4 regions of the Pseudomonas sp. GW456-12-1-14-TSB6 genome follow, and region 3 is predicted to be linked to each of the others. Evidence: predicted binding sites of a transcription regulator. Region 3 holds the regulator's gene; each other region holds the start of a gene.
The links. The regulator FliA, encoded in region 3, starts transcription of late flagellar genes. The targets are predictions, from matches to a motif close to CTAAAGTTTNNNNNNNNNNNGCCGNTAA.
Positions count from the first base shown of each region.

Region 1: a site for FliA is predicted at 2,506-2,533, ahead of AC07Y2_RS04680 (methyl-accepting chemotaxis protein). Genes of this name have one in related genera too.
Region 2: a site for FliA is predicted at 5,492-5,519, ahead of AC07Y2_RS12865 (methyl-accepting chemotaxis protein). Genes of this name have one in related genera too.
Region 4: a site for FliA is predicted at 3,554-3,581, ahead of motA (flagellar motor stator protein MotA). Genes of this name have one in related genera too.

Region 1 covers NZ_JBWKZE010000004.1:325-8,196, reverse strand. The annotation lists gene AC07Y2_RS04685 (SRPBCC family protein) at 1-450, shown strand, start outside; gene AC07Y2_RS04680 (methyl-accepting chemotaxis protein) at 510-2,390, opposite strand; gene AC07Y2_RS04675 (sigma-70 family RNA polymerase sigma factor) at 2,702-3,202, shown strand; gene AC07Y2_RS04670 (FecR domain-containing protein) at 3,202-4,203, shown strand; gene AC07Y2_RS04665 (TonB-dependent siderophore receptor) at 4,291-6,792, shown strand; gene AC07Y2_RS04660 (PepSY-associated TM helix domain-containing protein) at 6,870-7,872, shown strand, end outside.
Region 2 covers NZ_JBWKZE010000011.1:131,380-139,251, reverse strand. The annotation lists gene fapD (fibril amyloid maturation endopeptidase FapD) at 1-54, opposite strand, end outside; gene fapC (amyloid-like fimbrin subunit FapC) at 118-1,107, opposite strand; gene fapB (fibril amyloid subunit FapB) at 1,181-1,753, opposite strand; gene fapA (functional amyloid chaperone FapA) at 1,754-2,203, opposite strand; gene AC07Y2_RS12875 (AAA family ATPase) at 2,561-3,085, opposite strand; gene pnuC (nicotinamide riboside transporter PnuC) at 3,082-3,645, opposite strand; gene AC07Y2_RS12865 (methyl-accepting chemotaxis protein) at 3,730-5,364, opposite strand; gene AC07Y2_RS12860 (undecaprenyl-diphosphate phosphatase) at 5,668-6,498, shown strand; gene AC07Y2_RS12855 (DUF1294 domain-containing protein) at 6,495-6,923, shown strand; gene AC07Y2_RS12850 (MmcQ/YjbR family DNA-binding protein) at 6,920-7,279, opposite strand; gene AC07Y2_RS12845 (LysR substrate-binding domain-containing protein) at 7,276-7,872, opposite strand, start outside.
Region 3 covers NZ_JBWKZE010000038.1:1,540-9,411, reverse strand. The annotation lists gene AC07Y2_RS25600 (chemotaxis protein CheA) at 1-1,111, opposite strand, end outside; gene AC07Y2_RS25595 (protein phosphatase CheZ) at 1,151-1,939, opposite strand; gene AC07Y2_RS25590 (chemotaxis response regulator CheY) at 1,958-2,329, opposite strand; gene fliA (RNA polymerase sigma factor FliA) at 2,497-3,237, opposite strand; gene fleN (flagellar synthesis regulator FleN) at 3,234-4,064, opposite strand; gene flhF (flagellar biosynthesis GTPase FlhF) at 4,178-5,518, opposite strand; gene flhA (flagellar biosynthesis protein FlhA) at 5,530-7,659, opposite strand; gene AC07Y2_RS25565 (hypothetical protein) at 7,847-7,872, opposite strand, start outside.
Region 4 covers NZ_JBWKZE010000019.1:52,755-60,626, reverse strand. The annotation lists gene AC07Y2_RS18470 (lectin OAA family protein) at 1-150, shown strand, start outside; gene asd (archaetidylserine decarboxylase) at 211-1,071, opposite strand; gene AC07Y2_RS18460 (rhodanese-like domain-containing protein) at 1,090-1,905, opposite strand; gene AC07Y2_RS18455 (HDOD domain-containing protein) at 1,945-3,483, opposite strand; gene motA (flagellar motor stator protein MotA) at 3,651-4,502, shown strand; gene motB (flagellar motor protein MotB) at 4,506-5,570, shown strand; gene rsgA (small ribosomal subunit biogenesis GTPase RsgA) at 5,627-6,658, opposite strand; gene orn (oligoribonuclease) at 6,766-7,308, shown strand; gene AC07Y2_RS18430 (trimeric intracellular cation channel family protein) at 7,392-7,872, shown strand, end outside.

The DNA of each region.
Region 1 (7,872 bases), on a different contig from region 3:
GACACCCTGATCAAGAATCCTCACGGCTGCCACGTCGTGTCTTCAGTGGAAGTGCCGGTGGACGCCAAACAGGTGTGGGCGGTGGTCGGTAAATTCGACGGTTTCGACCGTTTCATTCCGGCGCTGTCGCATATCGAAATGACCGGCGAAGGCGTGTCGTCGCTGCGCAAGAAGTTCTTCAAGGATGGCAACATCGTGGTCGAGCAACTCAACTCCCGGGACGACCAGGCGCTGAGCATGACCTGGACCACCATCTACAACACCCTGGGCGTGGCCAACCTGTGGGCGGCGATGAATGTGGAATCTTTGGGCGCGGGCAAGTCGCGGGCAACTTGGACGATCATTGCCGAACCCGCTTCCGGCGGCCCCGAGGCGCTGCCGGGGTTCAAGGATTTCGTGCAGGGGTTCGCCGATGATGCGATGGGCAATGTACTGAAGCTGTTTGTGTAAGGCATGAAAAAGCCCGCTGCGGATCACTCCGCAGCGGGCTGCTTTTTGACCGCAAACGATCAGATCTTGAAGCTGTCGACCAGCTGTTTCAAACGGTTGGCCTGCTGCGACAACGCATCGCAATCCTTCAACGTTTCATTGAGGTTGGCCACGCTCTGCTGGTTCAGCAGGTTGATCTGGTTGACGTCGACGTTGAGGGTTTCCACCACGGCAGTCTGTTCCTCGGTAGCGGCGGCCACCGACTGGTTCATGCCGTCGATTTCGCCGATGCGCTGGGTCACGCTGACCAGGCGCAGACCGGCCTGGTTCGCCACTTCAACGGTCTCCTCGCTGGACGCCTGACTGGCGTTCATGGTGGTCACCGCTTCGCGGGAGCCGACCTGCAGCGAAGTGATCATCTTGTGGATCTCTTCCGCCGACTCCTGGGTGCGGTGAGCGAGGTTACGCACTTCGTCCGCCACCACCGCAAAACCGCGTCCGGCTTCACCGGCACGGGCCGCTTCGATGGCCGCGTTGAGCGCCAGCAGGTTGGTCTGCTGGGAGATGCCTTTGATCACATCGAGAATGTGGCCGATGTTGTCGGTGCTCGCGTTCAGGGTTTCGATCTGGGTGCACGACAGGCTGATCTTCTGCGACAGCTCGGTCATGGCCTGAATCGTCTGCTCGACCACCTGACGACCGTCATCGGCCTGCTCGCTCGCGCCGCTGGCGTGTTGCGAAGCGTCGGCCGCGTTACGGGCGATTTCCTGGGTGGCGGCACCCAGTTGATTGATCGCGGCGGCCACGCTGTTGGTGCGTGCGCTTTGTTCGTCGGAACCGATGATCGAGGCGTTGGACGATGCCATCACCCGTTGCGACAGGTCGTGTACGTGGCGAGTCGCGGAAGACACTTCGGAAATGGAAGCGTGAATCCGCTCCACGAACTGGTTGAACGAACTGCCCAGCTCGCCGAACTCGTCCTTGCTTTCCACTACCAGACGACGGGTCAGGTCGCCCTCACCCTGAGCGATGTCCTGCATCGCGCGGCCCATGGTGATCAGCGGACGCATCAGCACGGTGATAAGCAGACTCAGGAAGACTGCAATCGCGCCCACCGCGACGAACATCGCGATCACTGCCGAAGTACGGAACTGGCTGAGTGCGGCGTAGGCCTTGTCGCGATCGATCGACAGACCGATGTACCACTCGGCATTCGGCAGACCGGCGACCGGAGTGAACGAAAGGATGCGTTCCTGGCCGTTGAGCACCACGTTCTGGTTGCCCTTCTCAATGCGCACTCCAGCGTTCGGGTAGATGTCCTTGAGGTTCTTCATCACCTGGTCTTTGTCCGGGCTGACGATCACCTGACCGTCACCGCTGACCAGGAACGCGTGGCCCAGACCGCCGAAGTCCACCGAGTTGATGATCTTCACCAGGGTTTCCAGGCTCAGGTCACCGCCCACTACGCCAAGCAGCTCGCCGTTCTTTTTCACTGGCATGGCGATGGTCACCACCAGACCGCCCACGGCGGCCATGTATGGCGGGGTCAGCATGGTCTGGTCAGCGGCCACGGCCTGCTTGTACCAGGGGCGCTGACGCGGGTCGTAACCGTCCGGCATCTTCGCGTCAGGGCGCTGGGTGAACACACCGTTGGCCTGGCCGACGTAGGTGAACTGGAAGTTCGAGGTGAAGGCCGGTTGATCGACCAGGCCGGGGAAGTCTGCATTCTTGCCTTGATGAGCAACGTTCTGCGCGAGGTTTTCCAGTACCAGAATCCGCCCGCTCATCCAGTTCTGCACACTGCTGGCGGTCAAGTCACCGGCCTGCTGGACCGAGGACTGGAGGTTCTGGCGAATGGTGTTTCGCTGCAGATAGTCGTTGTACAAAGTGAACAGCGCGAACGCCAGGACCACGACGCCCGAGGCGGCCAGCAGGATTTTATGGCTGAACTTGAGATTCATTTCATGGGACTTCTTATGCGAAAAGTGGGGATGCGTTCCGGATGCAACATTCCATGTACAGCGCAGGCAGCGTTCTGACGGCTGCTCTACTTTGGTGCACGCATGTCTCACCAGTCTGTCGGCACGCTTCGGAGAAAACTTAGGGCTTTGCAGGAAATGGATGGCATTTCTGCCAGATTCCCGCCGGACGGTGTATTAGAGCGGTCGCCTCTGCTTTTTTGATGAGCGTTTTGCAGCGCCGGTTGCAAATTCTGTAACCCTTGATGACAATGCGACTAATTATCATTTGTGACGTTCGGGCTGTCGCGTTCATGTCCTCACCTGAGTTGGCTGTACAGGCGCTTTACACGAGTCATCACGGCTGGCTCAACGGCTGGTTGCGCGCTCGGCTGGGCAATGCTGCCGATGCGGCGGATCTGGCCCAGGACACCTTCGTTCGACTGTTGCAGCGCACCGAGCGCCTGGAACTCAAGGCACCCCGCGCGTTTCTGCGCACGGTTGCACGGGGCTTGGTGATCGACCATTGGCGCCGTGAGGAAATTGAACGCGCCTATCTGGAAACCATCGCCCATTTACCTGAAGCCGAAACCCCGAGTGCTGAATCCCGCGCCTTGGTGATCGAACTGCTCGAAGGCATTGCCCGCATGCTTGAAGGCTTGAAGCCGAAAGTGCGTCAGGCGTTTCTGCTGGCTCAGTGCGAAGGTTTGACCCACAAGCAGATCGCCGAGCAGATGGGCCTGTCCCTGCGCTCGGTAGAACGCTACGTCGCCGACGCCCTGTTTCACTGCTACGTGCTGCGGTACGAAAACTGATGCCGGTGGATAACCTCTCGCTTGGCCGACGCGCCGAGCCACCGCAGCAAGTCGTCCGACAGGCCATTCACTGGCTCCTGCGCCTGCGTAATAACAACGGCAACCCGCGCCTGAATCGCCAGTGCGAACAATGGCGCGCCGAGCACCATGATCACGAACTGGCCTGGCAACGGGTGCAGTCTCTGCAAGCCGAACTGACCCACAATCTGCGCGCCGTGCCCGGTGCGCAGGTGGCATTCAACACGCTGGAAAACAGTGCGCAGGGGCTGGGGCGACGTCAGGCATTGAAGCTGTTGTCCGGCGCGCTGCTGATGGGCTCGGCGGGATGGCTGGCCAAAGACACGTCCGTCTGGCAACAGTGGAGCGCCGACTACGCCACCGCTACCGGCGAACGCCGTGGCTTCCAGTTGCCGGACGGCACGCGGATCGAACTCAACACCGCCAGCAGCGTGGATCTCGATTACACCGCGCAACAACGGCTGATCAAGCTGACCCGTGGCGAAATCATCGTCACCTGTGGCGGTGCCGATGAAGGTGCGCCGATTGACCGACCGCTGCGGGTGCAGAGTCGTCATGGCAGTTACGAGCCGTTCAAGGCGCGATTCATTCTGCGCCAGGAAGACGACTGCACGCGCCTGAGCGTCACCAGTGGCCGGGTCGCGATTCACTCCGCTGGCAACTCGACGGAGGCCATCGCCGGTCAGAGCTATCTGATCGATCACCATCAAATTCGCCCGGCGCCGCCGTTGGACATGGATGCCGGTGCCTGGGTCGACGGGCTGATCGTGACCCGCAACATGCGGCTGGGCGACTTCCTCGGCGAAGTCGGGCGGTATCGTCAGGGATTTCTGAGCTGTGCGTCGGATATTGCGGATTTGCGTCTGTCCGGCGTGTTCCGTCTTGAGGACACCGACAAGCTGCTGGCGATCCTGCCGCAGACCCTGCCGGTGCAATTGCGCTACCGCACCCGTTGGTGGGTGACGCTGGAGTCTGTGGCCTGAAAGTATTTTGGCGGGTTTTCGCGGCAAGTCCGGCTTAGTCAGTAAGCACTTCAACTCAGCCTTCGCGACTGCCTACGGAAACCTACAATGACTGCGCGCGTTACCTGTAAGAACCCTCTGAATTTCTCTGCCGAATCGGGAGTGTTGCGCCACGCCGTTCGGGCGGCGCTGTTTTCTACTGCACTGGGCGTTGGCGTGCTGCCGAGCCTGAGCATGGCGGCCAATGCCAGCGAGGTCAGCAGCCACCGCTACAACATCGCCCCCGGACCGCTGGGCGATGCGCTCAACCAGTTCGCGCGTGAGGCGGGCATCACGTTGTCGATGACGCCGCAGCAAACCCAGGGCCGGCAGTCACCGGGTGTGCAGGGCGAGTACTCGACCGATCAGGCCTTGAGCCATTTGCTCGACGGCGCGGGCCTGGAAGCGATCAGCCAGGACGGCAGCAGCTATGTGTTGCGCTCGGTCTCAGGAACCGAAGCGCTGGCCCTGCCGACCACCGACATCAAAGGCTTCGCCCTCGGCAACGCGCTGGGCAGCATGGACGGCTACAACGCGACGCACAGCCAGATCGCCACCAAGACCAGTACCGCGCTGCTGGAAACCTCGCAAAGTGTGTCAGTAGTCACCCGTGAGCAAATGGATGACCAAGGCTCGCAAACCGTGTCCCAAGCCATGCGTTACTCCCCCGGCGTACTGACCAACCCTTACGGCGCGACGCACCGTTACGACTATGTGGCGATGCGCGGCTTCAACGACGGTTCGGTGGATAACATCTACCTCGACGGCCTCAAGTCGATGGGCGACAGCGGCACCTACAGCACGATGCAGGTCGATCCGTATTTCCTCGAGCGCGTCGATATTCTGAAGGGCCCGTCGTCGGTGCTCTACGGCCGCAGCTCGCCGGGCGGTCTGGTGGCGCTGACCAGCAAGAAGCCGCTGTACGAGGCCTATCACCAGGTACAAGCCACCGTGGGTACTCAGGGCCAACGTGGTGTCGGTTTTGACTTCAGCGGACCGGTCGATGACGACAAGCGCATCGCCTATCGTCTGATCGGATTGACGGATCAGTCCGACACGCAATTCGACCACAACAAGGAAAAGCGCTTCGCCCTCGCGCCAACCGTCAGCATCGATTTCAGCGAGGACACGTCGCTGACTCTGCAAGCGTATCTGCAGCATGACCCGGACGGCGGCTATCACGGTGGCGTGCCGGCCGACGGCACGATTCATCAGCGCAACGGTAATCGTATCTCGCCGCACTTCTTCGAAGGCGAGCCGGGCATTGACGGTTACTCCCGTGATCAGCAGTCGTTCGGTTACCAGTTCGAACACCGCTTCAACGACGTCTTCACCGCGCGGCAGAACTTCCGCTACCTCGACTCCAAAGTGAACATGGATCAGGTGTACGCCTATGGCTGGACGTCGCCGACCAGCAACGAACTGAATCGCTACTACACCGGCGGTGACGAGCGCCTCCATGCGTTCATCGTCGATAACATGCTCCAGGCTGAATTCTTCACCGGCGCGACCAAGCACACAGTGCTGATGGGGGCGGATTACCAGCGGCGCAAAACCGTGGTCGACTGGAGCAGTGGCGGCCTGGCGCCTATCAATGCGTTCAACCCGGTGTATGGCAATTCCGCTATCACGCCATACGGCGAGACGAGCTATCTGCGGCGCCTGGAGCAGACCGGCGTTTACCTGCAAGACCTGATCGAGATGGACAAGTGGCGCTTCTCGCTGGGCCTGCGTCAGGACTGGGTGGAAACCTCCGACGAAAACCGCATCGCCGAAGCCGGCCGTCCGGTCGGCACCGAGATCAATGATCGACGCACCAAGCTCACCGGCCGTGCCGGCGCGCTGTATCTGTTCGATAACGGCCTCGCGCCGTACGTCAGCTATTCCGAGTCGTTCAACCCGAATTCCTACGCGGACAGTGCTGGCAATCCTCTTGCACCGACCGATGGAACGCAGTGGGAAATGGGCTTGAAGTATCAGCCGCCGGGTACTGACAACCTGTTCACCGCCTCGTTGTTCCGCATCGATCAGGAAAACCTGGCGACCAAACTGCCGCAGGAAAACTTCTATCGCGCTGTAGGCGCTGTCCGCTCTCAGGGGCTGGAACTTGAAGCGCACATGCAGTTGACCGACAACCTGAAAGTCCTCGGCAGCTACACCTTCACCGACATTGAATACTCGAAGTCGATGACCAGCACCTTGAGCACACCGACCAATGTGATCGAGAACAAAGGCAACTCGCCAACCCAGGCACCGCGGCACATGGCGTCCTTGTGGGCCGACTACAAGTTCGACAGCGCGGCGCTTGATGGCCTGCGACTGGGCGGTGGTGTGCGTTATGTCGGCTATAGCTGGGCGGATGCAGAGAACACCATGAAGGTGCCGTCCTACACATTGTTCGACGCATCGATTGGCTATGACCTCGGCAAGGTCGGTCTGAAGGGTATCGACGTACGCCTGAATGCGAACAATCTGACCAACGAATCCTACGTGGCCTCCTGCGCCAGCCTGGACTTCTGCTACATGGGCGAAGAGCGCAACGTCGCCGCCACGGTCAGTTACCAGTTCTAAGCCTTTGTCTTGTGCATGAAAAAGCCAGCCCCTGATTTCAGGGGCTGGCTTTGTCGTATCTGTGGGGGGAAGTTTCCATGCGTTCGTTTCTGGTTTTGTTGCACCGGTATATCGGGTTGGCCACGGCGGTTTTTCTGCTCCTGGCCGGGATCACCGGAAGCATTCTGGCGTTCAACCATGAGCTGGATGAGTGGTTGAATCCGGAGTTTTACGCGGCGTCGGCCGAGGGAGAGCGTCTGCCGCCAGGTGAGCTGGTTGATGCGGTGCAATCGGCCCTTCCGAAGTTGCAGGTCTGGTACATGGAGTACCCGAACGAGGCAGGCCACACGGCATTACTGGCGGCGGTACCGCGCAATGATCCGGCGACGGGTGAACCGTTTAAAGAACGCAATCAGGTGTTCTACCTCGACCCTGTCAATGGCGAGCAAAAAGGTCAGCGTTACTGGGGCGAGTGCTGTTTCCAGCGTGAGAACTTCGTTCCGTTCATTCTCGAGTTTCACTACAACCTGACACTGCCCGGTAACTGGGGTTTGCTGCTGATGGGGTTGGTGGCCATAGCCTGGGTGATCGACTGCTTAATCGCCCTCTGGCTGACATTGCCGCGGGGGAAACCGTTCTGGAAGAAGTGGTCGAGCGCCTGGAAGATCAAGGGCGGCCATGCGTATCGACTCAACTTCGATCTGCATCGGGCAGGGGGCTTGTGGCTGTGGTTGTTATTGCTGCCGATAGCCGTCAGCAGCGTGGCGATGAACCTGCCGAGCCAGGTTTTCAAACCGGTGGTGTCGTTGTTTTCTTCGATTGAACCGAGCGTGTATGAGGCCCGAGGGCGAATGCCGGCCGAAGAGCTGGGGATCACCCGATTGAGTTATCAACAGGCGTACGAAAGGGCACAGCAGGAGGGAAAAAGGTTGGGGCTGACAGCAGCGATCGGCGAGTTGTATTACAGCTTTGAATACAACTTTTACGGTGCGGGATTTGGACAGCATGACACCGAGGCCCACGGCAAATCCTGGTTATTCTTCCACGGTACTGACGGACGATTATTGGGGGAGGAGATCGCAGGAGAAGGGACGTTGGGAG
Region 2 (7,872 bases), on a different contig from region 3:
AGCCTGGGTCAGGCCGCAGAAGCAAAGCATAGCGAGGAGGGCAGTCTTACGCATGATCGATACGCCTTTGCGGACTGAGGAAAAGCCCCGTTTCCGGGGCTTTCGTTTCGATCGCGATTACATGCAGGCTTTGCAACCTGCGGCGATGGACAGCGAGTTGCTTTGTTGGTTGCCAACACCAGCGGCGTTGTTGTAACCAGCGTTACCCGAGAAGTTGTTACCAACATTGGAGATGGAAGCGTTGTTGGTCACAGGGTTTTTCCAGCCATCAGGGGTCATCACTTGTTGAGTGGTCACACCTGCCAGGCCGAATACGCCCACTGCTTCGAATTTGGCTTTTTGATCTTTGTCGCCACCATGGCCTCTGTCGTTATTGCCATATCCGCCATGACCGTGATCGTCGTCTTCGATTTTTGCAGTGCCCTTCGCGTAGAACGCGCCAGCCCCGGCGAAAGTACCGGTGAGGGTATCTTTTTTGTAGGTTTGAGTGCCGTTGTTGGCTACGGTCAGGCCAGTGGAGCTTTGGTTCGCAGCAGCAGCGGCGTTAGCTACACGACCACCCGATACAGCAATTGCCAGGTTGTTTTTCTGTTGGTTGAAGTTGCCGGCACTGTTGTTCACGCCAATGTTGCCGGAACCGCCGTTACCTACGTTGTTGAGGTTGGCGTTGTTGGTGGTGGAGTAGTTCGCAACGGCGTTGTTGGTGTTGACTTGAGTTGCGCTGGAGACCGACACCGCAGAGCCGAAGATGAAACTTTCATCGGCAGTTGCCAGAGCGGCGGCATTGTCTTGCTGGTTGCCATCGCCGGCGGTGTTGTTCATGCCAACGTTGCCGTTGGTGCCATTGGCCGAGTTGTTGACGTTGGCATCATTTTTGGTGCCTTGGTTGCCGACCAGGTTGCCAGAGCTGCTTTGCGTGTCGAGCACTGCCGCCCCGGCGCCAGCGCCGATTTGCAGCAGTTGTTCCAGGGTTGGGCCTTTTGGTTCATGGTTGCCATGCCCGTTACCATGACCGTGATTATCATCACGACCGCCTGCCTGTGCTGCGATTGCCATCACTGCTGCGAGTGCGAAAACCAGTGGTTTGAGGGCCATTGTAGGTTTCATGGTGTTTCTCCGTCGTGCTTATTAGTTGGTTAAGTGTTGGTACTTTCTAATTGCACTGCTTTTGTTGTTTGGGTCAGTCAGCGACCCGGATGCTCAGGGTGTTAGCCATTCGGTTCCCCACCCCGGCACTCTGGTTCACCTGGATTACCCCTCGGCTGCCGGTGAAGGCCTGATCACTTGTCGTGACCTGGCGACTGCCGGGTGAGGTACCAGTTGCTCCTGAGCTCGGTAACAACGCCACGTTCTGTTGAGAAAGGGCGCTATCGTCAACGCTCTGCGGGGCAGCACTGATGCTGACGCGCGTCACGTTGGCCATCTGGTTATTGGCCCCGGCGCCCTGGTTCACGCCCAGGATCCCGTTGCCGTTAGTGAAAGAGTTGCCGCCGATGTTGGCGCTGGCATTGCCCGTACGGTCGGCGGGCGTGTTGATGTGCTGGATGACACTGGTGGTCGCGCTGGCATTGGTGCCAATGGCGATTGCTTTGGTGTTGGTCTGTTGCATCTGGTCGCCGGCCGCCTGGTTGACGTTGTAGTTGCCGCGATACTGGATGCCGGTTTCCTGAATGTTCGCGTTGTTCACGGAACTCGGGTCAGCCATTGCGCTGGTGCAGCCGAGGAGGGCGAGCAGGAGCAGAGAGCGATTCATTTATTGGCCTCCAGCCATGCGAGTCAGAGGGGCAAGACCGGAGCTCATGGCACGGTTGACGGTATTGGAGATCGAGCCGCCGGCACCGCCGCCGTGACCGCCTCCCATACCAGGCAAGCCATTCGGATTGGTCACAGTGTTCATGCCGGGGATGTTCGAAGTCGGGGTGGTGATACTTCCGCGAATCGAGGATCCGCTGGCTACACTGGCAAATTCACCGTCGTTGAGTTCGGTGCTGGTCATCGCCTGATCGATGCGGCCCGAAGGATTGGCATTGACGGTGGTGGGGTACGGATCTTTGCCACCGCTGCGACCGATCGGGATCGGCTGGACATCACGATTGAGCACGATCACGCCATTGCCTTCGGCCTGAACGTTGAAACTGAGAAAGGGGCTGGCGGCTGATCCGATCAGCAGAAGGCAAGTAAAGGCTTTTTTGATATTCCCCACGACGGCAATTCCTTCTTCAGTGGGCTGAGCCTGTTCAGCGTTGTGAAGGAGAGAGCGAAAGCTGTGCCGCTTTTGAAATGTCTTTTCGTTTCAATGTGTTGAGTGGATTGAGCGTGGGGCTGATACAACAGCTGTTTCATCGATGAAACAAAACACTGCCTGCGCAACCCTTTAAAGACAGCGCAAAGCTCTGGACCAAGGGTTTGCGCGCAGGTGTTTCAGCGGCGTAACAAGTCGGATGACAAAGGGATGAAGGGCCTTGAGACGGGCACTTTGCACCTGAAGGAGTGTTTCAGGAACGGACACTTTTCCCCCAAACCAGGGGGATACAGCGGGTCAAACGCCCCGCAAATCGGGTCAGTCCGCGAGCAGGCTGTGCACCGCGTCGAAGGCCCGCTGCTGGCGTTCGGCCCAGTTGCCATTGATGATCTGCAAGGGTTGGCGATGGTTTTCCAGCCACGTCCGGGTCGCCTGATAGAACGCGAGTCGTTCGCTCAAGTCGGGCTGGCAGCGCTGACCGTCGTCCGTCCATTCGATCTGCTCCGGGGACAGGAGCAGGTGCAGGTCGTAATGACGGGCCAGCAACTCGGTTTCCAGCCAGGGCGGGCACTCGCCGAATAACGTCTGGCTCCACAGCATGTTGCTCAGCAAATGCGTGTCGAGAATCAGCAGTCGCGGCTGCTGCGCGCGTGCTGCGTCTTCCCACTGCAACTGGCCGCGCGCGATTTCCGGGATGTCGGCGAGGCAGGTATCGCGTGCGTTCTGCTCGATGAACCAGCGCACATATTCGTCCACCCGCAAACCGCCGAACTGCTGTTGAATTCCGGCGGCCAGCCAGCTCTTGCCCGTGGACTCGGGACCGGTCAGAACAATCACTTTCATCGTTGTAACGCCGGGTCGGCACGCCATTCGCGCCAGCCTTGCACCGCGATCAGGGTGAACAGGGCATACAGCGCCGCCGTGAGGTACAGCCCTTTATAGAGGAACAGCCCGACGAAGATCACATCCAGCACGAACCACAACGCCCAGCATTGCAGGCGTTTGTGGGCCATCCAGAACTGCGCGACCAGGCTAAAGCCGGTCAGCGCGGCGTCGAGCCACGGTTGCGCCGCGTCGGTCCAATGGGCCATGGCCGCGCCCAGCAGCAGACTGCCCACCGCACCGATGGCCAGGCCCTGCGCAATCGAGCGATTGTCGAGCCGGGTGACTTCGCGCCCGTCATGCATCGTCCCGGCCCGTGTCCATTGCCACCAGCCATAGATTTGCAGCCCGGCATAAACCACCTGCAGCAGCATGTCCGAATACAGCTTCACCTCGAAGAACACCCAGGTGTAGAGCGACACCATGACCAGCCCGATCGGCCAGCACCACGGATTCTGTTTGACCGTGAGCCACACGGCGATCACGCCTAGGGCGGCCGCAAACAGTTCAAGCCCGGACATGCAGGTTCCTTGGGGGGGAATAAAAGAGGGGGGCGGATTGTACCGAAAAACAGGTGGGAAACGAGTTCCCACCTGTTGCAGGGATCAGACGCGGAACTGGCGCAGCAGCCCGTTCAGTTGTTCGCTGAGCTGGCCGAGTTTCACACTCGCCACGCTCGACTGCTCGGCCGCCAGTGCGGTGCTGTGGGACAGGCCCGCCGCTTGGGTGACGTTCTGGTTGATGTCCTCGACCACATGCGCCTGTTGCAGCGTTGCGCTGGCAATCGAGGCGTTCAGGCCATTGAGGTTACGCAGGGCCTGGCCGATCGCATTCAGACTGGCGCTGGCCAGACCCGCCTGTTCGATGGTCAGTTGCGAAGCCTTGCTGCTGTCGCCGATCACCTTTACGGCGGCTTCGGAGTGGTTTTGCAGGCGTTCGATCATCGTCTGGATTTCCGCCGTGGACTTTTGCGTGCGCTGCGCCAACAAACGCACTTCGTCGGCCACCACCGCAAAACCGCGACCCTGTTCGCCGGCCCGAGCCGCTTCAATGGCGGCGTTGAGGGCCAGCAGGTTGGTCTGCTCGGCGATCGAGCGGATCACCTCCAGCACGCTGCCGATCTGCGTGCTTTCAGTCGCCAGCGTGCGGATGACTTCCACCGCTTGATCGATGGTGCCGGAGAGCTTGTCGATCTGTTGCAGGCTGCCGTCGATGTTGATCTGGCCCTGCTGGGCCTGGGCTTCGGCGTCACGCATTTCGCTGGCGGCGTGTTCGGCGTTCTTCGCTACGTCCTGTACGCCGTAGGTCACTTCGTTGACGGCAGTGGCAACCAGCTCCATCTGCTGCGACTGCTGCTGGCTGCGTTGCTGGGCCTGCGCAGCATCGTTGCCCAGCTCGCTGGACGATTGGCCCAATGCACTGGCGGACAGCTGCAATTCACCGATCACCCGACGTAGCTTGGCGGTAAAGGCGTTGAAGTGCTGGGCCAACTGAGTGACTTCGTCCTGGCCGTGGGTGTCGAGGCTGCGGGTCAGATCGCTTTCGCCGCTGGCGATGTTGGCCATGGCGTTCACGGTTTCCTGTAAAGGACGGACGATGCTGCGGGCAATCAGGATCACCAGTAGCGCCATGATCACCGCGATGATCAGCCCAACCACCGACGCCTTGATTACCTGTACCTGGAACTCGGCCTGCACGTCATCGACGTACACGCCCGAACCAATGACCCAGCCCCATGGCTCGAACAATTTCACGTACGAGGTCTTGGCCACCGGTTCGCTGGCGCCGGGCTTGGGCCAGCGATAGTTGACCATGCCGGCGCCCTTGGCCTTGGCGATGGCGACCATTTCATTGAACACCGCAAAGCCGTCCGGGTCGCGGATCGCCGAGAGGTTCTGGCCTTCGAGCTTGGGATTGGTCGGGTGCATGACCATCACGGGCGTGAGGTCGTTGATCCAGAAATAGTCATTCTGGTCATAGCGCAGGCCACGGATCGCGGTCAGCGCCTGTTTCTGTGCCACATCGCGGGTCAGGGTTCCTGCGGCTTCGAGGCCTTGGTAGTAAGTCAGCAAACCGCTGGCGGTCTGCACCACATGCTGGGTTTTCTGGGCCTTGGCGTGGTAGAGGTCATCATGGATCTGCTTGAGCATCAACACGCCCAACGTCAACAGCATGACCACGGCCACAATCAAGATGAGCCACAAGCGTCGGCTGATCGACACACTGCGCAAGCTGTTCATAACGCTGTCACTCCGGATTCTTTTTCTTGTAATAAACCACCGCCAGCATCCAACCACGTTTCGGTGACCGGGCATACGCGACCCAAGTCGTAGAACGCGGCAGCGCTATTACGGCTTGTCTGTTAGGATTTCGGCCCCGCGCGTGAAAACCTGAATCGAAATTGATTTTTCACGGAATTTTGACTGTTTCGTGTGGATCCTGTGCGCGCGGAATCGGTACAGCTTTAACCAGCTACGCTGAACGCAGTGAACGTAAAAAATACTATCGGGGCATGCCTCTGTGCATCGCTCTCTGGGGGATTGATGGATCTTTGGACGGCCTTGCAGGCACTGATTCTAGGAGTTGTAGAAGGGCTGACGGAGTTTTTGCCCATTTCCAGTACCGGACACCAGATCATTGTTGCCGACTTGCTCGATTTCGGAGGCGAGCGGGCCATGGCGTTCAACATCATCATCCAGCTTGGTGCGATTCTCGCGGTGGTCTGGGAATTCCGACGCAAGATTCTCGACGTGGTCATTGGCCTGCCGACCCAGCCGAGTGCGCGGCGTTTCACCGCCAACCTGCTGATCGCCTTCCTGCCCGCCGTGGTGCTGGGTGTGGTCTTCGCCGACTTGATTCACCACTACCTGTTCAACCCGATCACTGTGGCCGCCGCGCTGGTGGTGGGCGGCATCGTGATGCTGTGGGCCGAACAGCGTCAGCATGAAGTGCACGCCGAAACGGTCGACGAGATTCGCTGGACGGATGCGCTGAAGATCGGCTTCGCCCAGTGCCTGGCGATGATTCCCGGCACTTCGCGCTCCGGCTCGACCATCATCGGCGGCCTGTTGTTTGGCCTGTCGCGCAAGACCGCCACCGAGTTCTCGTTCTTCCTGGCGATGCCGACCATGGTCGGTGCGGCGGTGTATTCGGGCTACAAGTATCGCGACCTGTTCGTACCGGCGGACTTCCCGGTATTCGCCATCGGTTTCGTCACCGCGTTCATCTTCGCCATGATCGCGGTGCGCGGCCTGCTCAAGTTCATCGGCAGCCACAGCTACGCGGCGTTTGCCTGGTACCGGATCGTCTTCGGTCTGGTGATTCTGGCGACCTGGCAGTTCGGCTGGGTCGACTGGACGGCCGCCCAGCCATGAGTGATTCCCGCGCACGCCGCCCGGATCGCGGTCCTTCCGGTGGCAATATTCAGCATCTGAAATTGAAGCTGGTGGTGCTGCTGATCGTCTGCGCGTTGCCACTGTTCGGCTCATTGTCGATGTGGCTGCGCGGGATTTCCCTGGTACCGCTGACGGCCTACGGGCTGGTCAGCGTGCTGGCGTTTTTCCTGTACTGGGCGGACAAGCGCAAGGCCCGCGCCGACGCTTGGCGCACACCGGAAAACATCCTGCACGCGGTGGAACTGGCCGGTGGCTGGCCGGGCGCGTTGATCGCCCAGCAGGTCTTCCGGCACAAGACGCGCAAGGTGTCGTTTCAGGTGTTGTTCTGGATGATTGTGGCTTTGCATCAGGTGTTCTGGATCGATCAGTTGTTTCTCGGTTCGAACCTCCTGGCGTTGTTCTAAAGCAGCAGCCCGACCTGCAAGCGCTTGGGCAGCTTGCTGACCACCAGTTGGTGGGAACGCTGCAGCAAGCCTTGCAGTTCCTCGGCGCCCAGCGGGTAGGGCGGGTGCATGATGATCCATTGCGCCCGGGCAAGGTACGGCGCCGGGTGAATGCCCGGCCGGTCGCAATGACCGAGAAACAGGTCCTTGTCGACCTTGAACGCCAGCGAATCACCGCGCAGCCCCTGCAAGGCGAACATCTTGTTGCCGGCAATCGAAAACACTCGCACGCCACCCCATTTGTAGTCTTCCCTGGCACCGGGCAGGGCCAGGCAGAAGTCCGCGACATCCTGTTCGCTCATCTTTCCTTGTTTCATAACAGCCGTTCTCCACAGGCATTGAACGATTCGACCAGATGATCGATCCACGCGCGCACCGCCGGCATCACCCCGCGCCGATGCGGATACACCGCTTGCAGCCAGCCGCCGGGCAGTGACCAATCCGGCAACAACTGCACCAGCGTGCCGTTGTTCAGTTCCGTTTCGCAATACATCATCGGCAGCAGGGTGAAACCCTGGCCGGCCAACACACAGGCCTTGCGCACGATGAAATCGTCGATGCCAAGCCGGGCTTCCAGCGCCAGATCGCAACTCTTGCCGTGCTGATCGAGCAGGCGCACATGCACCATGCGATCGGCCTCCAGGGCGCCCAGCACCGGCAGGTTCTTCAGGTCCTGCGGATGATTGATTTCCACGCCCTGCATAAAGGAAGGGCTTGCGACCACCACCATCTGCGCCTGACGCAGGCGGCGGGTCACCAGCATCGGTTCTTCATCGCCGTGTTCGCGCACGCGCAGGGCCACGTCGATGCCTTCGGTGATCAGGTCGACCCGTCGATTGATCAGGGTGACTTCCAGCTGCACCTGAGGGTATTTGCCAAGGAAATTGCTGATCACCACCGGCAGCATTTC
Region 3 (7,872 bases):
TGGTCTCGGCTTCGCTCGCCGGTTTTTCCGGTGGCGGCGTCGCCGGTGCACGAGCCGGAGCCGGTGCAGCAGCGGCGGCAGGCTTGGCCGGCTCGGCTTTCGGCTCAGGTGCTTTTGCAGCAGGTTTTGCCGCAGCGGCCGGGGCCTTCGCAGCAGGTGTTGCAACAGCCGAAGAATTACTGGCAGTCACGACGGCACCGGTGGCGACGTCAGTGAACTTGCCTTTGCCATGCAGATCGTCGAGCAGCGATTCGAACTCGTGATCGCTGATCAGATCGCTACCGGCCGCAGCCGCTGCCGGAGCAGCCGTTGCAGGGACCGAAGCAATCGCCGACTCCAGCGCATCAACGGCAAAGTTGCCCTTGCCGTGCAACTGATCGAGCAAGGCTTCGAATTCGTCGTCGGTGATGTCCGAGCTGTCGCCCGCCGCCGGAGCAGCAGGTGCAGCAGCAGCCGGAGCCACGGCGTCGGCCGCGAACTGGCCTTTGCCATGCAACTGGTCGAGCAGCGACTCGAACTCGGCGTCGGTGATTTCATCGCTGGCCGCTTCGGTGGAAGCAGGTGCAGCGGCAGCCGCCGGGGCTTCGGCTTCGGCCTTGACGGCGTTCAGCGAGTCCAGCAACTGTTCAAATTCGTTATCGGTGATGTCACCCGAATCACCTTCGACGACCAGTTCTTCGATCATCTCGGCAACCGGCGAAGCCGGGGCTTCATCCGCCGATTGCGGTTCGGCCAGACGCGCCAGGGCGGCTAGCAGTTCCGGGGTGGCGGCGGTGATCGGGCTGCGATCGCGGACTTCGCTGAACATGCTGTTCACCGCGTCCAGCGCTTCGAGCACCACGTCCATCAGTTCTGCATCGACGCGCCGTTCACCCTTGCGAAGGATGTCGAACACGTTTTCGGCGATGTGACAGCACTCCACCAGCTCGTTGAGCTGAAGGAAGCCGGCGCCCCCTTTTACAGTGTGGAAACCGCGAAAAATTGCGTTGAGCAGATCTGCGTCATCCGGGCGGCTTTCCAGCTCGACCAGTTGTTCGGACAGTTGCTCAAGAATCTCGCCGGCCTCAACCAGGAAATCCTGAAGGATCTCTTCATCGGCGCCGAAGCTCATTAATGGGGTGCTCCTACAGGTCTAAAAACCCAAAAAAACTCAAAATCCAAGGCTGGATAGCAAATCGTCCACATCGTCCTGACCGGACACAACGTCTTCTCGTTTATCGGCATGAATCTGCGGACCTTCACCCTGCGAGAGATGTTTTTGTGGATCTTTTTCAGCAAGCATCGCCGCACGGTCATGTTCGATGCCCGCAAAGCGGTCCACCTGGCTGGCCATGAGCACGAGCTTGAGCAGGTTGCTTTCGACTTCGGTGACCAATTGGGTCACGCGCTTGATCACCTGGCCGGTGAGGTCCTGGTAATCCTGGGCGAGCAGAATGTCATTCAGATTGCTCGACACCGCGCGGTTGTCCGCGCTGCTGCGTGCCAGAAAACCGTCGACCCGGCGCGCCAGTTCGCGGAACTCTTCAGCCCCGACCTCACGACGCATGAAACGGCCCCAATCGGCGCTCAAGGCCTGGGCTTCGTCAGCCAGGCCATTGACCACAGGGGTCGCGCTTTCCACCAGATCCATGGTGCGGTTGGCGGCAGCTTCGGTCAGTTTGACCACGTAGCCCAGGCGCTCGGTAGCGTCGGTAATTTGCGACACTTCCTCAGCCTGCGGCATGTGCGGATCGATCTGGAAATTGACGATCGCACTGTGCAGTTCACGCGTGAGCTTGCCCACTTCCTGGTACAGGCCACGGTCACGGGTCTGATTGAGCTCATGGATCAGTTGCACCGCGTCGCCGAACTTGCCTTTTTCAAGGCTTTCGACCAGTTCGACCGCGTGTTTTTTCAGGGTCGACTCAAAATCGCCCTGTGAAGATTCGTTATGCTCCATAGCTCCCCCGCGCGTTCATCAGCCGATGCGTTCGAAAATCTTCTCGATTTTTTCTTTCAACGCCTGGGCCGTGAAAGGTTTGACCACATAGCCGTTCACGCCGGCCTGGGCCGCTTCGATGATCTGCTCGCGCTTGGCTTCAGCGGTCACCATCAGCACCGGCAGGTGCTTGAGCTTTTCATCGGCACGCACGTGGCGCAGCAGGTCGATACCGGTCATGCCGGGCATGTTCCAGTCGGTCACCAGAAAGTCGATGCTGCCGCTGTTGAGCACCGGAATGGCAGTGGTGCCATCGTCGGCTTCAACGGTGTTGGTGAACCCCAGATCACGCAACAGGTTCTTGATGATCCGCCGCATCGTTGAGAAGTCATCAACGATGAGGATTTTCATGTCTTTGTTCAATTCGACCTCCAAGCAGTCTTAAACGCGCCCAGCACCTGGACGCGCCATTTCAATCAATCCGGCAAAACACTCGATGACTGTCTGGAGCACAACAGATCGAGACCGGTGCCGTTCACCACCGCACCAGCCTCGTTCGCAGTGTCCCCACACTGCCTTCAGCGCGCTCGCCACTCCCCCAAACGCCCCCGCAAGCGGGCCGCGCACTGGCTGTGTAACTGGCTGACCCGCGATTCACTGACGCCAAGGACTTCACCGATCTCCTTGAGGTTCAGCTCTTCGTCGTAGTACAGCGCCAACACCAGTCGCTCACGCTCCGGCAAATTGGCAATCGCGTCCGCCAGCGCGGCCTGGAAACGTTCGTCTTCCAGATCGCGCGACGGCTCCAGATGAGCACTGGCGCCATCCTCGTGCAGCCCTTCGTGTTCGCCGTCCTGCAACAGGTCGTCGAAACTGAACAGCCGGCTGCCCAGGGTGTCGTTCAAAATCCCGTAGTAATCGTCGAGACTCAATTGGAGTTCGGCCGCAACTTCGTGATCTTTAGCGTCACGGCCGGTTTTAGCTTCAATCGAGCGAATCGCGTCGCTGACCATACGGGTGTTGCGGTGAACCGAGCGTGGCGCCCAGTCCCCTTTTCGGACTTCATCGAGCATCGCACCACGGATCCGGATGCCCGCGTACGTTTCAAAACTGGCGCCCTTGCTGGCGTCGTATTTGGTCGAGACTTCGAGCAGGCCGATCATCCCGGCCTGGATCAGGTCTTCGACCTGCACACTGGCCGGCAATCGCGCCAGCAAGTGGTAGGCGATGCGTTTGACCAGTGGCGCGTAACGCTCGATCAGCTCGTACTGCGCGTCACGCGCCGACTTTTTGTAAAGGTTCATACCGCTGGCGGTCATAGCACAGGTCCTGCCGTTTGCTGCACGAGGCGCTCGACGAAAAATTCGAGGTGGCCGCGCGGGTTGGCGGGCAGCGGCCAGGTGTCGACCTTCTGTGCGATCGCCTTGAACGCCAGCGCGCACTTGGAACGCGGAAAGGCTTCATAGACCGCACGCTGCTTCTGCACCGCCTTGCGCACGCTTTCGTCGTAGGGCACTGCGCCGACGTATTGTAGGGCGACGTCCAGGAAGCGATCCGTGACCTTGGTCAACTTGGCGAACAGATTGCGACCTTCCTGCGGGCTCTGGGCCATGTTGGCCAGGACGCGGAAGCGGTTCATGCCGTAGTCGCGGTTCAGCAGTTTGATCAGCGCGTAGGCGTCGGTGATCGAGGTCGGCTCGTCGCAGACCACCAGCAACACTTCCTGGGCTGCGCGCACGAAACTGACTACCGAGTCACCAATACCCGCAGCGGTGTCGATCACCAGTACGTCGAGGTTGTCGCCGATGTCGCTGAACGCCTGAATCAGGCCGGCATGCTGGGCCGGGCTCAGGTGAACCATGCTCTGGGTGCCGGAAGCGGCCGGCACGATGCGGATCCCGCCGGGGCCCTGCAACAGCACGTCGCGCAGCTCGCAGCGGCCTTCGATCACGTCGGCCAGGGTGCGTTTGGGGGTCAGGCCCAGCAGAACGTCGACGTTCGCCAGCCCCAGGTCGGCGTCCAGCAGCATGACCCGACGGCCAAGCTCTGCCAGCGCCAGGGACAAGTTCACTGACACATTAGTCTTGCCGACGCCACCTTTGCCGCCGGTCACCGCGATCACCTGTACGGGATGCATGCTGCCCATGTTATTTCTTTACCTTGTCTTGCATAGACGGAGGCCACATTACTGGCTGCGCGTTCACAACCGGAACAATGCATGGCAGACCATCGATGTAGGTACAAAAACGGTTCATTACCTCAGCCAACCTGCTTGGTCGGACTGTGGTAGATATCAGCGAACATGTCAGCCATGGCTTCTTCGCTGGGTTCTTCCTGCATTTGCACACTGACGGCGCGGCTGACCAGTTGATGACGGCGCGGCAGATGCAGATCATCCGGAATACGCGGCCCATCGGTCAGGTAGGCGACCGGCAGTTCGTGACTGATCGCCAGGCTCAGCACTTCGCCAAGGCTGGCCGTCTCATCCAGTTTAGTCAGGATGCAGCCGGCGAGCCCGCAACGCTTGTAACTGTGATACGCGGCGGTTAGAACCTGTTTCTGGCTGGTGGTTGCCAGCACCAGATAATTTTTCGACCGAATGCCACGACCGGCCAGACTTTCCAGCTGCATGCGCAGCGCCGGATCGCTGGCTTGCAGGCCGGCGGTATCGATCAGCACCACGCGTTTGCGCAGCAGTGGATCCAGCGCCTGCACCAGGGACTGGCCCGGATCGACGTGGGTCACCGACACATTGAGGATGCGACCCAGAGTCTTGAGCTGCTCCTGCGCGCCGATACGGAAACTGTCCATGCTCACCAGCGCGATGTTCTGCGCGCCGTACTTGAGCACGTAACGGGCGGCCAGTTTGGCCAGGGTAGTGGTTTTGCCCATGCCGGCAGGACCGACCATGGCAATCACCCCACCCTCTTCCAGCGGCTCGACTTCCGGCACGGCGATCATCCGCGCCAAGTGCGCCAGCAGCATGCGCCAGGCCTGACGGGGTTCGTCGATCTCGGTGATCATCGACAGCAGATCACGGGACAGCGGGCCGGACAAACCGATGCGTTGCAGACGACGGTACAGATTGGCCTGAGCCGGACGGCTGCCTTGCAGCTGGTTCCAGGCCAGGGTGCCGAGTTGCACTTCCATCAGTTCGCGCAGGCTGTTGAGCTCGAAACGCATCGAGTCCAGAGCACGCGGATCAACGCCAGCGGAAACCGCTGCAGGCGCCGGTGCCGGACGGGCCGGAGCTTCGTAGGTCGGTTCGGTCAGCGGTTCGGCAGCGGTCAGCGGCAGGCCGGCCGTCAACGGCAGCCCGGCGAACAGCTGGCGATTGGTGTTGCCGTCGGCTTCGCCACGCAGGCTCAGTTCGGCCTGGGCGGTGACGATGCGCGACTGGGTCTTGCGCAGTTCATCCTCGAGCTCCATGTTCGGAACACGCGGGGCCAGCGCCGACAGTTTGTAATCGAGCGCCGCCGTCAGCTCGACGCCGCCGGCAATGCGGCGGTTGCCAATGATGGCGGCATCAGCGCCCAGCTCATCTCGAACCAGCTTCATGGCCTGACGCATATCGGCGGCGAAAAAACGCTTAACTTGCATAAACCACTACCTCAGCCGTTGGGCCCTACTGTCGCAACGATGGTCACTTGCTTGTTGTCCGGAATTTCCTGGTAGGCCAGCACATGCAGTCCGGGAACTGCCAGGCGACCAAAGCGCGAGAGCATCGCGCGAACCGGGCCTGCTACCAACAGGATCACCGGCTGACCTTGCATTTCCTGGCGCTGCGCCGCTTCGATCAGCGAACGCTGCAGCTTCTCGGCCATGCTCGGCTCCAGCAGAACGCCCTCTTCCGAGCCTTGTCCTGCCTTCTGCAGACTATTGAGCAATATTTGTTCCAACCTTGGCTCCAGCGTGATAACTGGCAGCTCCGACTCAGTCCCTACAATGCTTTGGACGATGGCGCGGGATACGCCGACCCGCACAGCGGCCACCAAAGCGGCGGTATCTTGACTCTTGGCGGCATTGTTGGCGATGGCTTCGGCAATGCTGCGGATATCGCGCACCGGCACGTGTTCGGCCAGCAACGCCTGCAATACTTTGAGCAACTGCGACAGCGTGACCACACCCGGCACCAGCTCTTCTGCCAGTTTCGGCGAGCTCTTGGCCAGCAATTGCATCAATTGCTGCACTTCTTCGTGGCCGATCAGTTCACTGGAGTGCTTGTACAGAATCTGGTTCAAGTGGGTCGCAACCACGGTGCTGGCATCGACCACGGTGTAACCGAGCGATTGCGCCTGGGCGCGCTGGCTGACTTCGATCCACACCGCCTCCAGGCCGAAAGCCGGATCTTTGGCGGTAATGCCGTTGAGCGAGCCGTAGACCTGACCCGGGTTGATCGCCAGTTCGCGATCCGGGTAGATCTCGGCTTCGGCCAGGATCACGCCCATCAGGGTCAGGCGATAGGCGCTCGGCGCCAGATCGAGGTTGTCGCGGATGTGCACGGTCGGCATCAGGAAGCCCAGATCCTGCGAGAGCTTCTTGCGCACGCCCTTGATCCGCGCCAGCAATTGCCCGCCCTGATTGCGGTCCACCAGCGGAATCAGGCGGTAGCCGACTTCCAGGCCGATCATGTCGATCGGGGTCACGTCATCCCAGCCCAGCTCCTTGGTTTCCATGGCGCGGGCCGGCGACGGCAGCAGTTCCTGTTGACGCTTGACCTCTTCCAGCGCGATGACCTTGGCCACGTTCTGCTTCTTCCAGAACAGGTAAGCGCCACCGGCCGCCAGTGCAGCCATGGTCAGGAACGAAAAGTGCGGCATGCCCGGCACCAGGCCCATGACCGCCATCAGACCGGCCGCCACCGCCAGCGCTTTGGGCGAGGCGAACATCTGGCGATTGATCTGCTTGCCCATGTCTTCCGAGCCGGAAGCACGGGTCACCATGATCGCCGCCGCTGTAGATAACAACAGTGATGGCAATTGCGCCACTAAACCGTCACCGATGGTCAGCAAGGCGTAAACCTTGCCCGCGTCAGCGAAAGTCATGTTGTGCTGGAAGATACCGACGGCCATGCCGCCGATCAGGTTGATGAACAGAATCAGCAAACCGGCGATGGCGTCACCGCGCACAAACTTGCTGGCACCGTCCATCGAACCGTAGAACTCGGCCTCCTGGGCCACTTCCTGACGACGGGCCTTGGCCTGCGCCTGATCGATCAGACCGGCGTTGAGGTCGGCGTCGATCGCCATTTGCTTGCCGGGCATCGCATCGAGGGTGAAACGCGCGCTCACCTCGGAAATCCGCCCGGCACCTTTGGTTACCACGACGAAGTTGATGATCATCAGGATCGCGAAAACCACGATACCGACCACGTAGTTACCGCCGATCACCACCTCACCGAAGGCCTGAATCACCTTACCGGCAGCAGCGTGGCCGTCCTGACCGTGGAGCATCACCACCCGCGTCGACGCCACGTTCAGCGCCAGTCGCAACAGCGTCGCCACCAGCAGGATCGTCGGGAACACCGCAAAATCCAGCGGCCGCAAGGCGTACACGCAGACCAGCAGCACGACGATCGACAGGGCAATGTTGAAGGTGAAGAACACGTCGAGCAGGAACGGCGGCACCGGCAACATCATCATCGCCAGCATGACCAGCAGCAACAGCGGCACACCCAGATTGCCTCGACTGAGGTCGGCAACATTCGAGCGAGCAGTGTTGAATAACTGAGAGCGATCCACCGGTTTTCCCCGTTCCTTTAAAGCAAACTTTTGACGCCCGAAGCAGGCGCAGGGCGGCTACTGCAAGAAGCCTTCCAACTTTTGCCAAGGCGTGAAACAGAGGGGGTGATGAATGCACAAAGGGGCGGCACGCACGTCGTGCGCCCGCCCCTGTTCAGCGATGTTCACTGAGATGAAATCCCGATAGTCAACTGGCTACCGGAATGTGCGCCG
Region 4 (7,872 bases), on a different contig from region 3:
CATCCAGGTGGCAAGTGGGTGATCGGCGGGCGGGATAACCAGAACGTTATCGCGTTGAGCGTCACGTCGAGTGACGGCGGGAAAAACCTCAGTGGCACCAATACCTACGCCAACGAAGGGCCGATCGGCTTCCGTGGGCAGATAGAGTAACGGCGCCACCCAGGTCGTGTCCGCCCCTTCGCAGACGTGCGAAAGGGCGGATCAACCGGTTCATGCGTTCGACAGTGCCAAGGCCTGGCCCATCTGTACCGGCGAGCCGGCCTTCAGTTCTTCAACCCACTTCACCTGATCCGGCCCGAACAGCACGATCGCGGTCGAACCCAGTTTGAAGCGCCCCAGTTCCGCACCTTTTTCCAGATGGATCGGCGCACGGGCGGCTTCGTCGTAACGGAAGGTTTTCAGTTCGCGCTTCGGCGGCGTGACCAGACCGGCCCACACGGTTTCGATCGATGCCACGATCATCGCGCCCACCAGCACCACGGCCATTGGCCCGCGCTCGGTGTCGAAGATGCACGCTACGCGCTCGTTACGGGCGAACAGTTCCGGAACGTTTTCCGCGGTGGTCTGGTTGACCGAGAAGATCCGGCCCGGAATGTAGACCATTTCGCGCAGGGTGCCGGCCAGCGGCATGTGCACGCGGTGGTAGTCCTTCGGCGACAGGTAAACAGTCGCGAATTCACCGCCCATGAACGGCGCCGCATTCGCCGCATCGCCGCCCAGCAGTTCCAGCACGCTGAAGCTGTGGCCCTTGGCCTGGAAGATGCGGCCGTGTTCGATCGGGCCGAGCTGGCTGATCGCACCGTCGGCCGGGCTGAGGATCGCGCCCGGAGTCTGGTCCAGTGGACGTGCGCCGTCTTTCAGCGCGCGGGTGAAGAAGGCGTTGAAATGCTCGTAAGCGGTCACGTCTTCAACCAGTGCCTGCGACATGTCCACTTGATAACGCTTGGCGAACCAGGTGGTGAAGGCATTCTTGAACCAGCGCACGCGGCACTCTGCGACGCAGCCGGCCAGGCGCGACAGCAGGTGATGAGGCAGCAGGTACTGGCTGATGATAAACAAACGCTCTTTCATGACTGTCCTTAAAAATCCTTAAAGCTCGACGGGGGTGTCGGGGTGGTTGCCCCATTCGCCCCAGGAACCGGCGTAGCCCTTGACCCGCGGATAACCGAGGGCCTTGGCCACCAGATAAGTGAAACCGGACCGGTGATGGGTCTGGCAGTGGGTAATGATTTCTTTGTCTTTGGTGATCCCGAGGCTTTCCAGGATCTGCGGCATGTCGGTGCGGATGCGCAACTGGCGCGCCTGATCCATGCCCGCCGTCCATTCGAAATTGACCGCGCCGGGGATGTGCCCGCCCTTGGCTGCCAGGACCTTCTCGCCGGAATACTCCAGCGGCCCGCGAGCGTCCCAGATTGCCAGGTCGGCGGCGCCGAGACGGCTTTGCAGGTATTCGCGGGTGGCGGTCGGTTCCTCGTGCAGGGTCAGGGCAACCGGGCCACCCGCCGCCGGAGGAATCTGGATCGACATCGGCGAACCTTCCGCCAGCCACGCCGGCAGTCCGCCGTCGAGGTAGTGATACTTGTCGTGGCCGATCACGTCGAGCAGCCAGATGAAGCGCCCGGCCCAGCCGCCGCCTTCGTCGTCATAGACCACGTAGACCGCATCTTTGCGATGACCCAGCTCACCGAACAGTTCTTCGAGTTTTTCTTTGCTCGGCAACAGGCCCGGAGCCGGCGCCTGACCCAGCTGGGTGCGTTTCGGATCAACAAAACGTGCGCCGGGAATGTGTCCCTCGGCGTAGCGGGCGGCACTGGTCAGATCCACCAGAATCAGATCGCGGGATTCGAGGCGCGGCAGCAGGTCGCTCGGCTCGATCACCAGGGCCAGGCCAGAGAAATCAGACATGTGAGGTCTCCAGAGCACAAAGGGGAAGGATTGTAGCTGTCATTGGCCGCGCTGGCTAAAACTGTGCAGGGCTTTCTCGATGCACTGCGCGGTTTTGCCGAAAGCCTGCACAGTGATGTCGGCGAACGGCCCGCCACCCTGGTCGGCGACCACGATCATGATCACCCGGCCGTTGTTCACCAGCGAGCGCAGGAACAGGTGTTCGCCACGAAACAGCGCGCGCAGCGAGGGCGGCAGCAGGGCGGAAAACTGGGCGTTGTTGTCCGGGGTGATCCGCACTTGCGCCTGCTGCGTGAGCAAGCGTTGCAGCACCGAACTCTGGCTGACGACGAAATTCAGCGCAGCGGCTTCCTTCGGCAACCCCGAGGTTTGATGGACGCGCAGATTGGCGTGGCTGCGGTCGGCCATCAGGATCATCACCCGGCGCATGCCACTGGCGACCAGCGCATCGCGGGCGGCGACGGTCAGGCTCATGGCGTTGGTGAAGCGGCTTGGCACGGCCAGCAGCTCGGCGCATTGCCGGCGCCACTGGCTCAGGTCGTCAGCGGACGGCGCCGCAGCCGGCAGCATTCCGGCGGGCAGGCGACGGGTGCCCCACGGCCACAGCAGCGAAACCGCCGGGTGCCAGAGGTCGGGCATGAAATGATGACGAGCGCTGACGGCGGCCTGCTGGTGCAACTGTTGTTGTACCTCGTCCATCGAGATTTGCAGGTAGAGGCTGGTCAGGTACTGCCAGCGCTCACTGTGCGGACTGTCCCAGGCCTGTTGCGCCGAGAGTGCCAGACCGTTGGCCAGCAGTACGGTATTGGCCGGTTGATTGAGCCAGCGACGCAGGGTCGGGTCGTCGTCGAGGCGATTTTGCTGGCGCAGCGGATGATCGACGTCGCGGGCAATGCGCAGGACTTTGACCAGTTCGCGCTGCTCGGTCAGCAGCAGCCGATAACCTTGCTGCACCCAGACCGGCAGACGCCAAGCTTCGACCAGCGCTTCGCCGATTTTCAGCAGGCGCACACCGAACAGCTGCTTTTCCACGACTCGCGCTGATTCGCCCTTGTGGATAACCCGTACTTCCCACTCTTCAAGCAGTTTGGGAAAGGTCAGCGCCAACGGCCACAGCGGCGACAGAAACAACAGGCTGCCCCAATGAATGTCCTGCCAAAGTCGCGCCAGGCGACTGGCGAAAAAACCGTTGGCCTGTTGCGTGGCGTGCTGGCTGATCATCTGCAACTGGCGCAGGGGCTGGGGGATCTGCGCGGCAGGTTCGGCGGGCAGGCGAGCCAGCAGTTCTTCGGTACGGCCAAGGCCGAGGCGATTGATCGCCACTTCGAGGTTTTCCGCCGGCGCGCTCATGTTGCCTTGGGTGTGGCGGTTGGCTTCGCGGATGATGCTCAGGGCCAGCGCCGGGCTGTCCTGCATCAGGTCGGCAATGTCGCGCAGCGAGCTGCGGTCATCGCGAATCGCCCGGCAGACCCGGTCATGGGCATCTTGCGGCACCGGCAGGCGAACGCTGTCGAGCAGCTTCACCCAGCCATCGAGTGTGGTCGGTTTCACGTGTGGGACGTTCGTTTCATTAGCCATGTCTGGACGAGATCTTCACTGACTGTAGACGCGCCCGGCATGGGCTAAATTGGCTTTTCGCCTGAACTGGCTATAGTCTGGCGCAGTTTTGCCGATAAGTAGAAGAAGAGATTTTTTAACTTCCGAATATGACCTTGAACCCGACTTAAACAAGTACCTTTCTACCTATGGCTAAAATTATCGGCATCATCGTCGTATTCGCGAGCGTGCTCGGCGGATACGTGCTCTCCCACGGCAAGATTGCCGCCCTGATCCAGCCCTTCGAGGTGATGATCATCGGCGGTGCGGCACTCGGAGCATTCCTCCAGGCCAACCCCGGCTACATGACGATGCACGTGCTCAAGAAATCCCTGAGCATGTTCAGTTCGCGTTTCAGCCACACGTTCTATCTGGAAGTGCTGGGCCTGATCTACGAGATCCTCAACAAGAGCCGCCGCGAAGGCATGATGGCCATCGAGGGCGACATCGAAGATGCCGCCGCGAGCCCGATCTTCGCCAAGTACCCGGCGGTACTGAAAGACGAGCGCATGACCGCGTTCATCTGCGACTACCTGCGCATCATGTCGTCCGGCAACATGGCTCCCCACGAGCTGGAAGGCCTGTTCGACATGGAACTGTACAGCCTGAAGGAAGACCTCGAGCATCCGTCCCACGCGGTGAACGGCATTGCCGACGCCATGCCGGGTTTCGGTATCGTTGCGGCGGTACTGGGTATCGTGGTGACCATGGCCTCCCTGGGTGAAGGCGATCAGAAATCCATCGGTCTGCACGTAGGTGCGGCACTCGTGGGTACCTTCTTCGGTATTCTCGCGGCGTACGGTTTCTTCGGCCCGCTGGCGCACTCCCTGGCCCACGATGCCAAGGAAGAGCTGAACGTTTACGAAGCCATCAAGGCCTCGCTGGTGGCTTCGGCTTCCGGCATGCCGCCATCGCTGGCTGTCGAGTTCGGTCGCAAGGTTCTGTACCCGGCTCACCGTCCAAGCTTTGCCGAGCTGGAACAAGCCGTTCGCGGTCGCTAAGTCATGGAAAATAACCAGCCGATAATCATCAAGCGCGTCAAGCGCATCGCCGGCGGGCATCACGGCGGGGCGTGGAAGATCGCCTTCGCCGACTTCGCGACGGCGATGATGGCGTTCTTCCTGGTGTTGTGGCTGCTGTCCACCGCGACCCCGGAACAGAAGATCGCCATCGCCGGTTACTTCAAGGACCCGGTCGGTTTCTCCGAGAGCGGCACGCCGTACATCATCGACCTGGGCGGTACGCCGACCCTGGCGCCGGAAAACACCCTCAACCCTGAAGTGAAGTCGCAACCGCAACCGGACAAGGTCACGGTCGACACCGAACAGGTTGAAGGCATGGCCGAACAGGTCGAGAAGGAACGCCTGGAACTGCTGCTGCAAGAACTGCAGAACAAGGTCGACGAGAACCCGCAACTGCAGAAGTTCAAGGACCAGATCCTCTTCGAGATCACGCCGAACGGCTTGCGCATCCAGATCATGGACGCCGAGAACCGGCCGATGTTCGACTCGGGTTCCGCACGGCTGAAGCCGTACTTCGAAGACATCCTGCTGGCCATGGCCGACACGATCAAAGCGGTGCCGAACAAGATCAGTATCAGCGGCCACACCGATGCCAAGCCTTATGTAGGCAATGGCGACTTCGGCAACTGGGAGCTTTCGGCCAACCGTGCCAACGCCGCCCGGCGTGCGCTGGTGGCGGGCAGTTATCCGGACTCGCAAGTGGCGCGTGTGGTGGGCTACGCCTCGTCGGCGCTGTTCGACAAGGAGAACCCGTTCAACCCGGTCAACCGCCGCATCGACATCGTGGTGCTGACCAAGAAGGCCCAGGCGGCCATCGAAGGTGCGCAAGGCGCCGACCCGTCGAAACCGGCAGATCAAGGCCAGAACGGCGCCGCGCCGGCTACCCCGGTCGACCCGAACGCCTTGCCGGCGGATCAGCAACCGGTACCGGCCCACGAGTTGCGCGAACGGCTGAACCTGTTCGACGACCCGCTGCCGAAACCGACCGAACCGGGCAGCGCGGCGCCAGCCCCGGCGCCTGCACCGGCCCCCGCGCCGAAACAGTGACCCACAAAAAAGCCGCGAGATGATCGCGGCTTTTTTGTGTCTGGGTACTTGAAAGTCTAGTAACCGTTTTCCGGCAGGCTGGCGATGATCGAGCGGTAGCTGTTCATTCGCTGCTGCTGCACGCGGCCGTCTTCCAAGGCCTTGAGGAGTGCACAACCGGGTTCGCGATCGTGCTTGCAGTCGCGGAAGCGGCAGGTGCCGAGCAGATCGTTGAACTCGATGAAGCCGGCTTCGACGTCGGCGCGGCTGACGTGGCCGAGGCCGAATTCACGGATGCCCGGGGAGTCGATCAGTTCACCGCCGCCGGGGAAGTGGAACAGGCGTGCGGTGGTCGTGGTGTGGGTGCCCTGACCCGACAGCTCGGACAGCGGGCCGACGCGGGTTTCGACTTCCGGCAGCAGACTGTTGACCAAGGATGACTTGCCGACACCGGATTGACCGACGAACACGCTGATGCGCCCGTCGAGCTGCTTCTGCAATTGCTCCATACCGTTGCCGTGGTGCGCCGAGACTTCCAGCACCGGATAACCCAGTGTGCGGTAGACCGCCAGCAGCGCATTCAGCGCCGGGGCGTTCTGCTCGTCGATCAGGTCGAATTTGTTCAGCAGCAGCAACGGGCGGATGCCGGCGTGTTCGGCGGCGACCAGATAACGGTCGATCAGGTTGGCATGAGGTTCGGGCAGCGGGGCGAAGACGATGACGATCATGTCGACGTTGGCGGCCACCGGCTTGAGCTGGCCACGGCTGTCCGGACGGCACAGCTCGGTGGTGCGCGGCAGTTGCGCGACGATCACGCCGATGCCCTGGTTGCCGGCGCGCCATACTACCCGGTCGCCGGTGACCAGCGCCGGCAGGTTGGCCCGCAGATGGCAGCGGAAGACCTGGCCGGCCAGCTCACCGTCAACGGCCTCGACCTCGACCTGCACACCGAAGTGGGCGATCACCAGGCCGTGCTGTTCCGGGCCGAGGTCGCCGCCTTCGAGCGCCTCGACAGCCGAGGACTCGCGTTTGGCGGCGCGGGCGGCGCGCTCGCCCTGAATCTTTTCGATGCGCCAGTTTTGACGACGATTGAGTTGGCGTTTGGCCATGGGTGTTCCGTCTGAAGAATGCAGCGATTAGGTAAAACGGCCGCGAGTTTAGCACGCCCGGCAGGCTGCCTAGGCTAAACTGCGCAGCATTGCTCAGGAGCCGAAAAATGCAAAACCCGCAGAATCTGATCTGGATCGACCTGGAAATGACCGGTCTCGATCCGGAAAACGACGTCATCATCGAAATGGCCACCATCGTCACCGACAGTGACCTGAACACCCTGGCCGAAGGCCCGGTGATCGCCATCCACCACAGCGACGAAGTCCTCGCCCGCATGGACGAGTGGAACACCCGCACCCACGGCAACTCCGGCCTGACCCAGCGCGTACGTGAAAGCCGCGTGAGCATGGCCGAGGCCGAGGCCGAGACCATTGCCTTCCTGGAAAAGTGGGTGCCGAAGGGCAAGTCGCCGATCTGTGGCAACAGCATCTGCCAGGATCGGCGCTTCCTTTATACCCACATGAAGTCGCTGGAAAGCTACTTCCACTACCGCAACCTCGACGTCTCCACGCTCAAGGAACTGGCCGCGCGCTGGGCGCCGGACGTGCGTGACAGTTTCAAGAAGGGCAGCACTCACCTGGCGCTGGACGACATCCGCGAATCCATTGCCGAGCTGCAGCATTACCGTAAGCATTTCATCAAGTTCTGAGATCGGCACCTACGCCGGGGTGCCCTCTTTTGGTGCCTCGGTGAAGTGAGTAGACTGCGCGCCTTCCTGCCAGGATCGCCACCATGTTGCTGATGCTCTACCTCGTCGCCATTACTGCCGAAGCCATGACCGGCGCCCTGTCTGCGGGCCGTCGCGGCATGGACTGGTTCGGCGTGGTGCTGATCGCCTGCGTCACCGCATTGGGCGGCGGTTCGGTGCGCGACGTGCTGCTCGGGCATTACCCGCTGACCTGGGTCAAACATCCGGAATATCTGGTACTGACGACGATTGCGGCGATGATCACCGTGTTTACCGCACGCTGGATGCGTCACCTGCGCTCGCTGTTTCTCGTGCTCGACGCGGTCGGTCTGGTGGCATTCACCCTGATCGGCTGCATGACCGCCCTGGAAATGGGCCACGGCATGCTGGTGGCTTCGGTCAGCGGCGTGATCACGGGTGTGTTCGGCGGCATCCTGCGCGATATCTTCTGCAACGACATCCCGCTGATCTTCCGCCGCGAACTCTACGCCAGTGTCTCGTTCGCTGCGGCGTGGTGCTACATGC